DNA from 3 places in the Shewanella sp. MEBiC00475 genome. Region 1 is predicted to be linked to each of the others. Evidence: predicted binding sites of a transcription regulator. Region 1 holds the regulator's gene; each other region holds the start of a gene.
What was found. Region 1 encodes LexA, which represses DNA repair genes until DNA is damaged. Its sites were predicted from a motif close to TACTGTATNNNNATACAGTA; they were not measured.
Positions count from the first base shown of each region.

Region 1 (5,557 bases):
GGTAAAATCCAAAAACTCCAGTTGTTCATTCGTGGTAATGCCATGTCTGGTGCCCCAATCATCATAGGTATTAGCCAGTTAGCTAAGCCCGTAAAAGCGGGCATTACTGCACCAAATACCATAATGAGACCATGAACAGTGGTCATTTGATTAAAAAAGTTAGGTTCTACTAGCTGTAATCCAGGCTGAAATAACTCAGCTCGAATGACCATTGCCATTGCGCCGCCAGTGAGAAACATAATGAAACTAAACCATAAATACAGAGATCCGATATCTTTATGGTTAGTGGTGAGTAGCCAGCGCATTAGCCCCTTTGGAGCGCCGTGATGATCATCATGGGCGGTTGCAATTGTATCGTGCGTTGTTGTGCTCATTGTTTTCCCTTACTGTCCATGGCTAGCGACATCGGCAGGTTGCACCGCCTCGCCAGAATTATTGCCCCACGCATTGCGCTCATATGTAATCACTGCCGCCATCTTTCGAGGGCTTAATTGACTACTAAATGCCTGCATTGCAGTACCTGGTTTTCCGTGCATAACGATATCGATATGTCCGCTAACCGGTCCGCTAACAACAGGGCTACCAATAAGTGAAGGGAAAGCGCTAGGTAAACCTGCGCCAGTGGCTTGGTGACATGCAGCACAAGTCGTGGCATAAACCTGCTCACCTTCGGTCATTAATTGCTCCAAGGTTAACGTGGGCAGATCTTCTGCTGGAGCAACTTTTGCTACGGTTTCGACAGCTTGAGTGGCTTTCTCGGTAACCGCATCGGTAATGTCAGTTGTCGTGGCTGCAATAGTGCTTGTGACATCAGCAACTGCTTTGTTTGCTTCTGTTTTTGCCTCGTTACTGCCTAAAAATTTTCCTATATCAGCAGCTTGTACAAGATCACCGCTATTATTGCCCCAAGCATTACGTTCAAAGGTAATCACTGCTGCAATTTCTTGGGCGCTAAGTTGTTTTGCAAAGGCCTGCATTGCGGTACCTGGTTTACCGTTTATGACGATATTTAGATGGCCTTCAACAGGGCCTTTTATGATAGGGCTGCCAATTAATGATGGGAATACACCAGGAAGACCCGCACCATTAGGTTGGTGACAAGCAGCACACCTAGCAATATAGATTTGTTCACCTTGTGAGGTTAGATCTCCGAGTGACAGGGTTTGGGTCATTGATGCCGCCGCCGCAGCAGCGGCATTGCTTGCTAGTTGTTTTTGTTCAACTAACCAATTATCAAAATCGTCCTCCGACAATGCTTGCACTACAATCGGCATAAAGCCATGGTCTTTACCGCATAATTCGGCACATTGGCCGCGATAAATACCGGGCTTATCAATACGAGTCCAAGTTTCATTAATAAAGCCTGGATTAGCATCTTTTTTAACGGCAAAAGCGGGCACCCACCATGAGTGGATAACATCATCAGAAGTCATCAAAAAACGTACTTTTTGGTTAATGGGGAGTACTAGTGGTTTATCAACTTCAAGGAGGTAATGTTCTCCTTTAGCCTCACTACCGTCAATTTGTTCTCTGGGGGTAGATAATGAGCTGTAAAATTCGATGTCTTTATCAAAATAGCTGTAATGCCATTTCCACTGCGACCCGGTAATTTTAATGGTGAGATCAGCATCGCTGGGATCTTCCATAGCAATTAAGGTTTTGGTGGCTGGAATAGCCATGGCGATTAAGATGATAAAAGGAATGACGGTCCAAGCAATTTCCACTTTGGTACTTTCATGAAAATTGGCCGCGACTGCGCCTTTTGATTTGCGGTGGTAAATCATTGAATAGATCATGATCCCAAACACCACTAACCCAATGGCACAACAGATATAAAGAATCGTCATGTGGAGGTGATAAACCTGACCACTGATATCTGTCACGCCTTGAGTCATGTTGAGGGGCATTGCTGTTGCCCCAAGCGGAAGTGCTACACACACAACCAGTAAACAATACAACCATTGCTTCACAAGACTGCTCCTCTGTTAATTGCAAATTGCAATTACAAAGAAAAGTCACACAGTAATTCTCTGCTCTATGCAAACTCTTCGGTTCCCGAAAAAAGTTTGATGACCTCAAAGTACCTTGGTGGTTGTAAACAGACGGTCTACGGTTTTATTGTTAGCTGTGCACCACGCTTGTACCTACGACTGAACTTATCAATTTGTGTTGACGTTTTCCCATCGATGACTATTAAATCTGCCATTTACGTCAAATTAAAGATAAAAAATTGTTTCATCCTTGTTAAGTACATTACTTGTAGATTAAGGATTGATCAAGATCACTTTTTTTCTTAATCGCCTGAAAAAGGTGAAAAAAAAGCCCTGAATTCAATACAGGGCTTGGTTATTAAGGGTTCGTGCTTAGTGAAACGAGCAAAAATTACTTGTTCCATTTGCTAAGGTCGGGCTAACAAGTTGATGTTTGTGAGGTAAGTGAGTATTCACATCTTCAATTACGATCCCTAATGCACGTGCGCTTTTGGCTACTATTTCCAAACGGCGACTATCGCGAGCATCAAGTGAGCTTGTCCAAGTTACTACTGCACTAGATGTACCACTAGTGAGTGCTTTTTCCATGGCCCATAATGTCTCGACTTCATCTTTGGTGTGAACCAGTAAAATGCGATCCATTCTCACTCCGGCACTTGCCAGCATATGTTTATAACCAATGTGAGGTGGGCTAATGAGTACAATCCAGCGGCCTTGTTGGCTTAACGTTGCTAGTTGACTACACAATTGACTCAGCTCTGCTTCACCTTGGGTAACCGTTTGCAATGTTTGAATGGTTTGGTTGCCCTGAAGTTCTGTGTCTGATAAATCTACCCATAAGCCAGGGTGGCGTGGGGCGATGCCCATTAGTTTGTTCATAACCAATCTCCATTACGGATAACACCAACGGCAAGCCCTTCGATGGTTAGGCTTTGGCAACTTAAATCTACTTTTATCGGGTTGTAATCTTCATTTTCTGCATGCAGATAAATGACGTTACCTTTTTGTTCAAATCGTTTTACGGTGACGTCATCGTCTATTCGTGCCACCACAACTTGGCCATTACGTGCTTGCTGCATTTTATGTACCGCGAGGAGGTCGCCTTCTAAAATGCCGATATTTTTCATGCTGTCACCACGAACCCGCAATAAAAAATCCGCAGCAGGTTTAAACATATTGGGGTCAACTTGATAATAGTTTTCCACATGTTCTTGGGCCAAAATAGGCTCCCCAGCAGCAACTTGCCCAATGAGTGGTAGACCGGTTTCAATCTGTTCTTCATGAGGTAATCGTATACCTCTAGAGGTACCAGGAATGATCTCGATAAAGCCTTTTTTGGCTAATGCTTTTAAATGCTCTTCGGCGGCATTAGCACTTTTAAAGCCAAGACGATTCGCAATTTCAGCTCGAGTGGGTGGCATACCTGTTTCGGCGATATTGTTTTTAATTAAGTCTAATATTTCAGCTTGGCGCGGCGTTAACGGTCTCATGACAATTCCTGTCTTTTTATACAGTGACTGTCATTATATACAGTGATTCTGTTCGCGCAAGTATTAACCAACTGTTTTTTGTTATTTGTTTGTACAAATTGATTTAACTTACTGTTATAAAACGTTATTTTATATTTTAACTTTGGGGTGTGACTTCTAAAGAAATCCAAAATGTAAAGATAAATAAGCCAGATAGTGTAAGCGGGGTTGTTTCTGGTATCCTATGCAACAATATTATAGTGGCTTATGTTGCGAAAATAACCATGTCAAAACCTGATTCAATATTTTTACGAACATTAAAGTGGATTCAAAAATGGATGGTGCAAACGATTGTTGTACCACATGATCCTTTTGATGACCTCAATATAGATCCGACTAAACCTTTAGTTTATTTGATGAAAACGGAATCTATTAGTGATATTGCCGCCTTGAGCGAAATCACAGAGGGCTTTGGTATGCCTAGTCCTTATGAACCATTAAAGCTTGATGGCTTGCAAGTGCCTCGAGTTGTTTGTTTAGAGGGGCGCAAACCATTATTTGGTAAACGCGAAAGTGGTGAAAAATTCATTAATTATTTTACCAGTCTATTATCTCTTCATCGTGAGAACTCTGAATTAGATATTCAGTTGGTTCCTGTTTGTCTTTATTGGGGACGTACCCCAGGGAAAGAAGATGACAGCATGAAAGCGGCTGTATTTGAAAGAGAAAATCCAACATGGCTACGTAAATGGTTAATGATTTTATTTTTAGGACGACATAATTTTGTCCAGTTCTCTAATGCATTATCGCTTCGTTATATGGCCGATGAACACGGTACAGATAAAAGAATTGCTCACAAGTTAACCCGTGTTGCACGAGTGCATTTTCGCCGCCAACGCAAGGTAATGACAGGGCCACAGTTACCTAATCGAAACGTATTGTTTGCTTCTTTACTAAAATCTGAGTCTATCAAGAAGGCGATAGAAGAAGAATCGACAAGCAAAAAAGTCTCGGTGGAGAAAGCTCGCGAAACTGCTATTGAATATCTTGACGAAATTGCTGCTCATTATTCCGATAGCTTAGTGCGCATAGCTGAACGCTTTCTGACTTGGTTATGGAATAAATTATACAGTGGCATTAATATTAAAGGTGCCGAACAGGTAAGACAGTTACATCATGATGGCCATGAGATTGTTTATGTGCCTTGTCATCGCAGTCATATGGATTACTTATTACTGTCGTATATTTTGTATTACCAGGGCATGGTTCCTCCACATATTGCCGCGGGTATTAACCTTAATTTCTGGCCTGCAGGACCGATGTTCCGTCGTGGTGGGGCATTCTTTATCCGCCGTAGTTTTAATGGCAATAAACTGTATACAGCAGTCTTTCGTGAATATTTAGATCAGTTGTTTGCTAAGGGTTATTCCGTCGAATATTTCACTGAAGGTGGTCGTTCGCGTACCGGACGCTTGCTGGCGCCTAAAACGGGTATGTTGGCCATGACTATTAACAGTGTGTTACGTGGGATAGAGCGTCCAGTGACTTTAGTACCTGTGTATTTAGGGTATGACCATGTTATGGAAGTGGCTACTTATCATAAAGAATTAAGTGGTAAGAAAAAGAAAAAAGAATCTGTGTGGCAGGTATTTGGGGCAATTAGTCGATTAGGTAATTTTGGCCGAGGTTATGTCAATTTTGGTGAACCCATTAATCTACAGCACTTCTTAAATCAGCAGGCACCGGAATGGCGTGCTGAGCTTGCAAAAGATCCCGATCAAAAACCGTCGTGGTTTACGCCATCGGTTAATTCATTAGCTAACCGCGTGATGACTAATATTAATGGTGCAGCCGCCGCCAGTTCGGTGGCATTGACCAGTTTGGTGTTATTGGCATCAGAGCAAAATGCGTTGGAAAGAGGCCAGTTAGAACGTCAGCTTGATTTGTATTTAGCCTTACTTAACACCGTGCCATATACCGATTTCACATCTGTAGCAGAAGGTAATGGTAAATCGATTGTTGATCATTGCTTGTCGTTAGATAAGTTTGTTAGTAGCAAAGATCCTATTGGCGAAATTATTTCGGTCGATGAGAAAA
Region 1 is NZ_CP039928.1:1,883,418-1,888,974, reverse strand. It holds gene ctaD (cytochrome c oxidase subunit I) at 1-374, opposite strand, end outside; gene coxB (cytochrome c oxidase subunit II) at 384-1,970, opposite strand; gene FCN25_RS08310 (cell division inhibitor SulA) at 2,364-2,870, opposite strand; gene lexA (transcriptional repressor LexA) at 2,867-3,481, opposite strand; gene plsB (glycerol-3-phosphate 1-O-acyltransferase PlsB) at 3,745-5,557, shown strand, end outside.

Region 2 (5,557 bases), 1.6 Mb from region 1:
AATATCAGCAAGTTATCATCGAGTACTGTGGCCAATTATATTGAAGCCATTAGTGATGAATCCTTAATGGATGAAGCGCTCGATGAGTTTGTATTTTCACATCCAGTAATGGAAGAAGAAAAACAATTACAAGCCATGTTACTCGATATTATCGAAGCAAATCCGGAAATAAATAGTGAATTAGTTAAAGGTTTACGTAAAGATATTATTGAAGCTGGTGTGTCTAATATCGGTATTAGTCTGTAATACACAGTCTAAGCCTTGCAATAAACATTGTTTAGCCTGAACTTATTCAGGCTTTTTATTGAGTGCCGTCCATGAGAAGAATTTTTTATCAAGGTTTCACCTTCAGCAATGCTAATGGTAAGACTGATGACTGGACGCTAGTTATTGGCAATCAAGTACGAGTTGGTTCGTTATTTGAACTAAGAAGACAAGTACACTTTTTTACTGAGCTAGGCATATTACCTCCGCCTAAAGTATCAAAGGCCAGTTTAAACAATAAATCAAAAAAATAATCACCGTTTAACTTTAACCTAATTGCATCCGCCTACCAAAAAGCAGTACAGTGACCTTATTACCATTTTGTTAAGGAATTGCGAGGGATGTCCAGTATTCTTACCCCGCTAATCGCTGTTTTTATAATTATGCTGCTTGGCAGTATTGTTCAAAAATTGAGACTGTTGCCACCAGATACCGATCTGATCCTCAATCAATTTGTCTATTACATTGCCTTCCCGGCAATTTTACTGATTGTTTTAGCCGAAACTCGTATTGAAGATATTATTCAATGGGGCTTTATTGGCGCATTTAGTCTCGCGATGGTCATCACTTACGCCATAGTGATTGTTGTATCACTTTGGTGTGCTCCAAAGCAGCAAGCTGTTGCCGCCATGCGAGCCTTAAACGCCACATTTGGCAATACCGCCTTTATTGGTATTCCATTGCTGAGCTTGTTATTCCCAGGACACAAAATGGCATTAGTTGCGGCTTCAATTGCCAGCTTACTGTCGGTGTTCATGTTTGCTTTTGCGTTAGTGTCTATTGAACTTGCCAGCCGAAATAAACAATCAACCGACCACGCTATCGTCATCATGGGTAATGCACTGTATAAAAATCCGATTGTGCTAGGCAGCCTCATTGGTATCACCTTATCAGCATTGCATATCACCTTACCTGAAAGTCTGGCTTTGGTACTTCACCAAGTGGGTAACACCTCCAGCCCTTGTGCACTATTTGCTATAGGTATGGTACTTGCCAAAGCTTTACGACATCAATCTTTTGCAAAGATGTTCAGTCTTAGCCTGATTACAGAATTGAGTTTAATTAATTTACTCAAATTAATTATTCAGCCTTTTATTGCCTTTGGATTACTCAAATTATTTGGCGTAGAACACGAATTACTGATAATGGGAGTGCTTTTAGCAGCATTACCCACGGCAGCAAGTGTGTATCTACTGGCAGATCGCTACCAAATTAATGCTAATGGAAGTGCCCAAGGGATTTTATATGGCACATTAGTGACCTTTATTAGTTTGCCTATAATAGAAATACTATTAAAATCCACTGGTTAATCATTAACCGCTAGCAGGCGATAAAATAGTCAGCGATAATTTCACACCAACTACTTTACTGTATATAAAATCAGTATATACTGTTTATCAATACAGTGGTTTGAACGTTTCATTGACAAGGATTCACTATGCTTTGCCAACTCAGCATCAATAATTTTGCTATCGTGCGTTTTTTAGAACTCGACTTTAAAGCCGGTATGACAAGCATCACCGGAGAAACGGGTGCAGGTAAATCGATTGCTATCGATGCCCTAGGATTGTGCTTAGGAAACCGCAGTGACGCAAACACCATCAGACCGGGTGCAACTAAAACAGAAATTAGTGCAAGGTTTACCCTCCATGATGTCCCTTTAGCCAAACGCTGGCTAGAAGACAACGATCTCGATGCTGAAGATGAATGTATATTGCGTAGGACTATCAATAATGACGGTCGCTCGAGAGCCTATATCAATGGTAATCCAGTCCCTGTAACCCAATTAAAATCAGTAGGTCAGCTCCTCATTGGTATTCATGGCCAACATGCTCATCATGCCATGCTTAAAAATGACCATCAGTTAGCTTTACTCGACAGTTATGCCAACCACAAGCTACTGATAGATAGCGTTAGTGCCAGCTATCAACGCTGCAAACAAGTGGAAAACGAGCTAAAACAGCTTGAACAAGCTCAGCATGAACGTATTTCGCGTCAACAGTTACTGCAATATCAAGTAGAAGAACTTAATGAGTTTAATTTAGGCATAGATGAATTTGATGAAATAGAACAAGAACACAAGCGCTTAGCCAATGGCACAGATTTAATTGAACGCTGCCAAGCGGGTTTACATTTATTGACAGAAAGTGATGAAGGCAATATAGAATCTCTACTCAATAAAGTGGCCAGTATTGCTGATACGCTTCAAGGCTATGATGAATCCCTTGCGCCTATTAGCACTATGATCAGCGATGCGTTAATTCAAGTACAAGAAAGTGCGAGTGAAATTGAAAGTTATTTAAGCAGTTTAGAGCTTGATCCAGAACATTTTGCCTATTTAGAAAAACGCCTTTCAACAGCTATGCAATTGGCACGTAAGCATCATGTGAGTGCTGATAAGCTGGCACTACATCATCAAGCCTTGATGAGTGAATTGGCAGAACTTGCTGACGACGAGACTAAATTAGATGGTATAAGACAGCAACTTGAAGACACTAGAAACGCCTATTTAACCAATGCGCAAAAACTTAGTCAAAGTCGTAGCCGTTATGCTAAAGAATTAGACAAGCTAGTTACCCAGTCTATCCATGAGCTCAATATGCCTAAGGGTAAATTTACTATTCAAATTAATCATAATCCGGACAACATTTCAGTTAATGGCTGCGATAGCATTGAATTTATGGTGACCACAAACCCTGGGCAACCATTACAACCGATTTCTAAAGTTGCCTCTGGCGGTGAGTTATCGCGTATTGGATTAGGGATTCAAGTGATCACAGCTAAAAAAGTGGCAACACCGACATTAATATTCGATGAGGTTGATGTCGGTATTTCAGGTCCAACGGCTTCTGTGGTTGGACGCATGTTGCGCAGCCTCGGAGAGTCTACTCAAGTGTTGTGTGTCACTCATTTACCCCAAGTTGCGGGTAAAGGTCATCAACATATGTTTGTAAACAAATTCAATAAAGCGGGTGCCACAGAAACTACGATGCAGGCATTAGATAAAGATCAACGGGTTAATGAATTGGCACGCTTACTAGGTGGAGACGTGATTACTGAAAACACCTTAGCTAACGCCCGAGAGTTATTACAATAAAGGTCATGACTTATCAAAAATCAAGATGCATGTTACCATTGTGTTAAATGGATTTTGCGGATAAAGAATGATGATGTTGTTAAAAATGATTGGTGTGCTGGTTGGATTAATAAGCAGCTTATTAGTATTTGCCGTTGTCTGCTTAGTGGCAATCAACGCTTCCGACAGAACAAAGTCTCCTAATACGTTATTAGTTGAAAGCTGGCTAAAGCAGCAACCTGTTGCATCGAGTGAAAACGGGGTTGAGTATGCTATGAAGATGCTGAGCACTATCGAGGGTGCTAAATCGAATCCACAAGAAACATCGCTCAGCTTTAGTACTCAACAAACTAAATTAATTCGCGACTTTAAAGAAGCTTGCCACTTAGCAGATTGGGAAACTTGCAATGAGTTTTTTAATCGTAATAGTGTAACAATTAACCGTGCTATTAATGCCCATCAAGCCAATATTGATAAATACAATATATTAGTCGCTATGCCTGATTGGCAAGAAAATGATCAGTCTTTAATCCCTCAAGATCAAATTCTCTGGTCTCAACTGTTTCAGTTAAGAGAGCTAAGTTTACTTGAAACGATGAATCGCTCGGGATCTATTGCCAGCAAAATAGGGGTTGATGCTGCAATAGCATTCCTAAACAAAGAAACGCATTTTTGGAATAATGTATATCACTCATCGGGATCGTTACTGGTTCATATGATTGTCAGTGGTGTACTGAAGGAGCAACTCCGCTTTGCGGGTACTTTAGCTCAAAGCAATAAAGAAGTGGTTAAAAATATCAGTGCTTGGCAATCCCCTTTCAGTTTAAATCAAAATGACTATGAACGTATATTTTCAGGTGAGTGGCTCTTTGGTCACAACGCCATGCAGCAAATGGTAATGGAAGCTCAACAAGATACAGCACCATTTTACGAGCAATGGTTAGCTAAAATGTTTATTAAACCCATTGATGATGATAACTTGCGGGCTGAATATTTCGTTAATATGGTTAAAGAACCTGTATCAACAGATGCATCGCTTATGCTTAAAAAACCAGAATATTGCAATAACGACAATAGCCTGCTGCAGTTATGGCAATTACGCTACAACCCAGTGGGTAAAATATTAAGCTGCTCTTATTATGAAACAGATCTTAAATTGCGCATCGTCAATATGAATAATGAAATAGAACAGCTACGCAGCAATTTAATGATGACTCAATAAATCTTAGTATCTCTGAGTTTGCAATGACAAGAATCAAATATGAAAAAAGAGCACATTGCGTTCTTTTTTATTCGATGTTTATGACTACGTTATAGATAATAAACTGCCAACTGCACACCTATTAACGAAAAAAAACCTGCTAATACATCATCAATCATAATACCAAAACCGCCATGTACTTTGGCATCAAGCCAACGTATTGGCCAAGGTTTAACTATGTCAAAAAAACGAAATAAAACAAAGCCAAGTACTAACCACATATAGCCTAGAGGCGCAGCTATCATAGTGATCATCAAACCAACCACTTCATCCCACACAATAGCGCCATGGTCGTGGACTCCCATATCTCTAGCCGCTTTACCACAAATATAAATCCCAACAAGCATACTAATACAGGTAATAATCAGGTAATTCGTAAGGCTTAACTGCTGCATCAATAGCACCAACGGAACGGCGGCTAAGGTACCAAAAGTACCCGGTGCTTTCGCCGCTTTGCCACTGCCAAAGCCTAATGCTAAAAAGTGAATAGGATTAGCTAAAGATAGCTTGTTGACAAATTTATCTTGGGTAAGTAGTTTCATAATGCTTCAATTAAAAATGTTCAAAACTGCGAGATATTGGAGAAAAAGCTTTACCGTCGTCTACGAATTTTAATTTATCTCCAGCACAAATTTGGCCAATTTTGACAAACTTGACGCCGGCATTAATTAACGCAGTATCAATCGCGCCACGTTGAGACTCAGGAACAGTGAAAAGTAACTCGTAGTCTTCACCACCAGTAAGTGCATAACTTAATGCTTCTTCTCGGCTTAGGTTAGCAGTTAACGACGCAGATAACGGCACTTGGTTGACATCAATAATCGCACCAACCGTAGAAGCACTTAACACATGGCCAATATCAGACATTAAACCATCTGATAAATCGATAGCACTCGTAGCTAATGTACGAAGAGCTTGACCAGCTAACACACGAGGAGTTGGATAATAATGGCGAT
Region 2 is NZ_CP039928.1:3,495,732-3,501,288, reverse strand. It holds gene FCN25_RS15640 (YjaG family protein) at 1-246, shown strand, start outside; gene FCN25_RS15635 (DUF3319 domain-containing protein) at 318-518, shown strand; gene FCN25_RS15630 (AEC family transporter) at 606-1,574, shown strand; gene recN (DNA repair protein RecN) at 1,703-3,361, shown strand; gene FCN25_RS15620 (hypothetical protein) at 3,429-4,562, shown strand; gene FCN25_RS15615 (phosphatidylglycerophosphatase A) at 4,652-5,143, opposite strand; gene thiL (thiamine-phosphate kinase) at 5,154-5,557, opposite strand, start outside.
Region 2: recN (DNA repair protein RecN) is a predicted target of LexA. The motif match lies at 1,653-1,672, and genes of this name have one in related genera.

Region 3 (5,557 bases), 2.1 Mb from region 1:
GCGGGTGCCGATCGACAATATACTGGGTAACTCGTGGGACACAATGATCACGGTAGAGTCTAGCGCTTGGCATATTTGCACGATCAATTGATCTAAACGCATTGAACTAATAGGGTCTAAACCTGCAGAGGGTTCATCAAAAAATAACAGTTGAGGGTCTAATGCGAGTGCGCGCGCTAATCCTGCGCGTTTGTGCATACCGCCACTTAACTCGGCAGGGTAAAACTTCTCGAAGCCAGCTAAGCCGACTAATGCCAGCTTATAGGCAACGGCTTCGGCTATTTGTCGCTCAGAAAGGTCGGTATAGAGCTGCAAGGGTAAAGCCACATTTTCGCCAAGTGACATACTCGAAAATAGCGCACCTGTTTGGAAGGTAATGCCCCAATCTTTAAGCATTGCTACCTGCGCGGGTTCATCTGCCTCATAAAAGTTTTTGCCTTGATAGAGTACTTCACCCTTTAGTGGTGTAAGTAATCCCACCATCGATTTCAGCAAGGTTGTTTTGCCACAACCACTGCCACCAATAACAAAAAAAATATCATTTTTGTTAATGTCGAAGTTGAGTTGTTTTTGCACCTCGGTACTGCCATAACCGACGGTAAGATTACGTACACTGATAAAGGCATCATCAACCATGATTAGATCCCTAATTTATCGTATAAAACATTGAGGGCAGCGTCGGAAACCACGAGAAAGACAATGGCCTTAACCACTGCGCTGGTGGTGGCTAAACCAACGGCATTAGAATCTCGACCGCAAAGCAGCCCAGCCTGACAACCCGCAATCGCAATAAGAAAGCCAAAAATTAAACTCTTTATTAAACCGGCTGAAATGTCTACCCAATCAATGGCTACTTGGGTTTGCAAAATGTATTGGGTGTAACTAACCCCCATTCCATTGGCAACAATTGCACCACCAATCATGCCGATTACATCAGAATAAATACACATTAACGGCATGATGAAAACCAATGCCAACAATCGAGGTAAAACCAGAAACTCCATGGTCGAAATTCCCATTACTCGCAATGCATCAATTTCTTCATTAACCTGCATAGTGCCTAATTGTGCCGCATAAGCAGCCCCTGTTCTGCCGGCCATAATAACCCCTGTCATAAGGGCGCCCATTTCCCGCACCATCCCTATAGCCACTAAGTTAGCCACATACACTTGAGCCCCCAATTGGCGCAGCTGTACCGAGCCTAAATAAGCCAAAATCATACCTACAAGCAGACTAATTAAGGTGACAATAGCAAGGCCTTTAGGCCCAGCTTGTTCGATGAAAAATACAATATCACTCCTGCGAGTACTGGCTTTACCTTTTAACCAGTTTCCCAATGCAAGCGTGCTATTGCCAACAAACACTAATCCGTCGTGTACCTGCAAACCTTGCACAATAAGCTGACGACGTAACATCGGCCACAGACCGCCAATGGCACCTTCATTAGTTGGTTGATAAACAGCAACATCGGTAGCAAGTTGCAGTAATTGCTGTAGCCCTTGAGGCGTTTGTTGAGTGTCTAGTGATAGTTTATGTTGTTCACACCAGCGAGATAACTGTAATAGAGCAATAGCGAGACTTGAATCCCAATGGGATAATTCTGTGGTAATTAAGGTGACACTATGGCAATTCGATGGCAGCTCAGCACAAATATCTGCGCCTAGTGGTGCTTGGCCTAGTTGCCAATCACCAGCAAGGTTCAGTAAGCAATTATCATCGTGCATGTCGATATGGAATGTTGCGAGTGTCATGCTAGACCCCCGAGCCAATATGAAATAAGTATACTCGTTTGTTTTATAAACAGGTTAGCTTGGTTTTTAGCTCCTGTTAACAGTGTAGACCAAGCCCGTTGATTATATTTTGACCTTGGACATATTATTTCATCAATAATGAAGCTATCACTTTGATGTATTGATGCTTTGCCGCATTGAAGATGAGTGAGTTATGGCGCGCGGTCGCGTGTAGATGACAATAAAAATGGCGCTAACAATTGAAAATAACTGCTGCTTGTCTCGGTTCAAATCAAATAAGCTTGCACTGACAAAATTTAACGCTAATATACACTGTTTATTTATACAGTATATTTTTATACAATATCTATTTCATATTAGAGGTTGTCATATGCGCGTCATTCCCATTGCAGCCAGTGCCGGCATTACCGGTTTTGAGTCACCTGCAGCCGAGTACCTTCAATTAAGCCTCAGTCTTGATGAGATGTTAGTTCAGCACCCAAGTTCCACTTTTATCGGCTTAGCCGAAGGCGAGTCGATGCAAGGTGTGGGAATATTCGATGGTGACTTATTGATTGTTGATCGCCATGAAACTGCAAAAAGCGGGGATGTGATAGTGGCTAATTTTAATGGTGAGTTTGTGTGTAAAATTATCGACATGCAACGACGAATGTTGGTGTCATCTAATGAGCAACATTTACCCGTAACCATATGCGACTATGATGACTTTAGCATCGAAGGTGTGGTGATCCGCTCAATTCGTTGTCATCGTCAAAGTCCACTGTTTATCAGCAAAAAAGGGTAAATAACAATGTTTGCCTTAGTCGATGCCAATGCATTTTATTGTAGTGCAGAACAGGTTTTTCGCCCTGATTGGCGCGGCAGACCGATTATTGTACTGAGCAATAATGATGGCTGCATTGTCGCGGCTAACCGGCAAGCAAAAGAGGCCGGTATTGAAAAGTTTTTACCCTATTTTCAAGTTAAAGCATTATGTGCTCAACGTAATGTCATCGTGTGTTCGTCTAATTATGAGCTCTATGCCGACTTATCAGCAAAAATGATGGCGATAATAGGCCGTTTTGCGCCAGAGCAGCATGTGTATTCAATTGATGAAAGCTTCCTCTCTTTTAAACATTGTTATCCCGCTATCAAATGTCTGTATACCCAAGGCCAGTTAATCCGACGCGCAGTATGGAAAGAAGCCCGTTTAGCGGTTTGTGTGGGAATGGGGCAAACGTTAACCTTAGCAAAAATTGCCAATCACGCCGCTAAAAAAATACCGGGGTATAAAGGTGTGTGCGTTATCGAAACGGCGCAGCAACGTAATGATATTTTACGCCAACTTGCCGTAAAGGAGGTATGGGGAATTGGCAGACGTATTAGTAAAAAGCTTGAATTGATGAACATTCGCAGCGCACATGATCTCGCTTCCATGCCTCCGAGTCTCGCGAGAAAACAATTTAGTATTGAAATCGAACGCACGGTTCGTGAGCTAAATGGCCAAGTGTGCAAACAATGGGATGAGGCTAGGGCAGATAAGAAACAAATTTTCTCCACTCGTAGCGTGGGTGAACGTATTTGCGATGTTGAATCGCTATTACAAGCATTGAGTAAACATGTTGGCATTGCGGCAACTAAAGCCCGTCAACAAGGCTCACATTGTAAAACTATGTTGTTGTTTGCCAGTAATTCGCCCCATGACGAACGGCCTGTGAGTTATAAAGTTATCGTACATTTTCCATGTCCAACTCATTGCACCATTGAACTCACCAAAGCCATGACAGAAGCCGCTCCTAGATTATTTCGCCAAGGTGTACGCTATTACAAAATTGGTGTGGGCTTGGTTGATTTAGCCAGCGAGAAAAACTTTCAATTTGATTTGTTTAATACCGCTAAAGTCAATTATGCCTTGATGCACACGCTTGACGGCATCAACCAACGATATGGACGCGATACGGTGTTTCTCGCCGCTCAAGGGATACAACAAAAATGGGCCATGCGCCGTGATTTACTCACACCTCAATATTCAACCCAATGGAAATGCTTACCAAGCATTAAATGCTAAGGGCTTTGAGATTAGTATAACTCGTTATTATTGATTGTTTATCAGCCATATTTACAGCCATTTATGGACAAAAAAATCATGTTTACATAAAGAGTGCAATCGATCACAAAATACAAATTATAATTGGCATATGCCACTTATAGGTGTATATATAGCATATGCCAACAAACATGAGTTGATTATGTCAAGACCGAAAATTCAGCGAACAATTTGTGGGGGACCAGCTAAAAGCTGTTTCAAGCCCAATGGTATTCCGATGGACAAACTTGAAAACATTGCAATGGATAGCGATGAGTTTGAAGCATTGCGTTTAGTTGACTTGTTAAAAATGCAACAGCAACAAGCGGCTATTCAAATGGGAGTGTCACGTCAAACGTTAGCTAATGTACTTAAGCTTGCGCGTTTTAAATTAATGGACTGCTTAACCAATGGTAAAGCGTTGTTAATGCAAAATGCACATGAGGAGAAATTATGATTACCGCCATACCAATGAAAGATCAACATATTGCCAACCACTTTAGTCGTGCCGATGAGATGCTATTTATCGATGAGCAAGGCCAAGTAAAAGGGCGCTTTGTGAACCCAGCGTTAACTGAAGGATGTGAGGGTAAGCAACAATTAGTCAGCATGATACTGGCAAATGGAGCGGATCGCGTCATCGTGCGTAACATTGGTCAACAACTGTTATCTAAATTATTAAGCCAACAATTGAGTGTATTTCATGCAAAAAATGGTCGCACAGCAATAGAGTATTTTGCAGGTGCTAATTTAGCAGACTGTGAGCCATTTACCGAGGCAAGTCAGGGGCGTCCATCAATCAATAATATTGCTAAGAAGGCCAATGGTGGTTGTTGTAACCATGAACATGAACATGGACATGAGCATGAACATCATGCGCATGGTGAGGAAGGCTGCCATAATCAATCTGACTCGGGGACACATAAACGTTGCTGCGAGTCTGAATCTGAATTGGCAAATGAAACAGCTACAATGAAACGTTGCTGTAAAAAGCACTCAATAATGCATCATCATCATTAATGATAACGATGGTGGAGATATTGTTATTACAGCGTTGTAAGCTTTAAGCCATAGCGCTGTAATTTACGATATAAAGTACGCACACTAATATTCAGTGTTATGGCTAACTCAGCTGGTGATCCCTGATATTGCGAGCATATTTGAGAAAGATATGCACACTCCATGTCATCTAAAGTCACTATTTCTGTGTCTGTATTGGTGTTAACGACATCACTTGTTACTGTTAGTTGTACACTTTCAGGTAAATCATTGCTGTGGATAGTATCTTCGTTGGCTATCAGTGCCGCTTGTTCAATAATATTTTTTAATTCCCGAATATTACCAGGGAATGCATAGCGGCTCAGTAAAGTTAAAGCATTGACCGAAAACTTTTTATGTTTGTATTCAGAATACTTTATAAAATGCTTAACGAGTCCTGGAATGTCATCATGGCGTTCACGTAACGAGGGTAAGTAAATGGGAAATCCTGCAATGCGATAATATAGATCACGTCTAAATTCACCTTTTTCAACCAAATCCAATAAATTTTTATGACTAGCACTGACTAATCTAAAGTCAGAGCGTTTTTGTTTTAATCCGCCGACGGCTCGATAACATTGGGTTTCGAGTAACCTAAGCAATTTTACTTGCATGTTCAACGGAACATCACCAATTTCATCAAAAAATACCGTACCACCATGGGCTATCTCAATCAGACCCTTTTTACTGGTTGTTGCGCCGG
Region 3 is NZ_CP039928.1:4,487,646-4,493,202, forward strand. It holds gene FCN25_RS19865 (ABC transporter ATP-binding protein) at 1-636, opposite strand, end outside; gene FCN25_RS19870 (ABC transporter permease) at 639-1,751, opposite strand; gene FCN25_RS19875 (LexA family transcriptional regulator) at 2,122-2,535, shown strand; gene FCN25_RS19880 (Y-family DNA polymerase) at 2,542-3,798, shown strand; gene FCN25_RS19885 (DUF134 domain-containing protein) at 3,980-4,273, shown strand; gene FCN25_RS19890 (NifB/NifX family molybdenum-iron cluster-binding protein) at 4,270-4,836, shown strand; gene FCN25_RS19895 (sigma-54-dependent Fis family transcriptional regulator) at 4,863-5,557, opposite strand, start outside.
Region 3: FCN25_RS19875 (LexA family transcriptional regulator) is a predicted target of LexA. The motif match lies at 2,062-2,081, and genes of this name have one in related genera.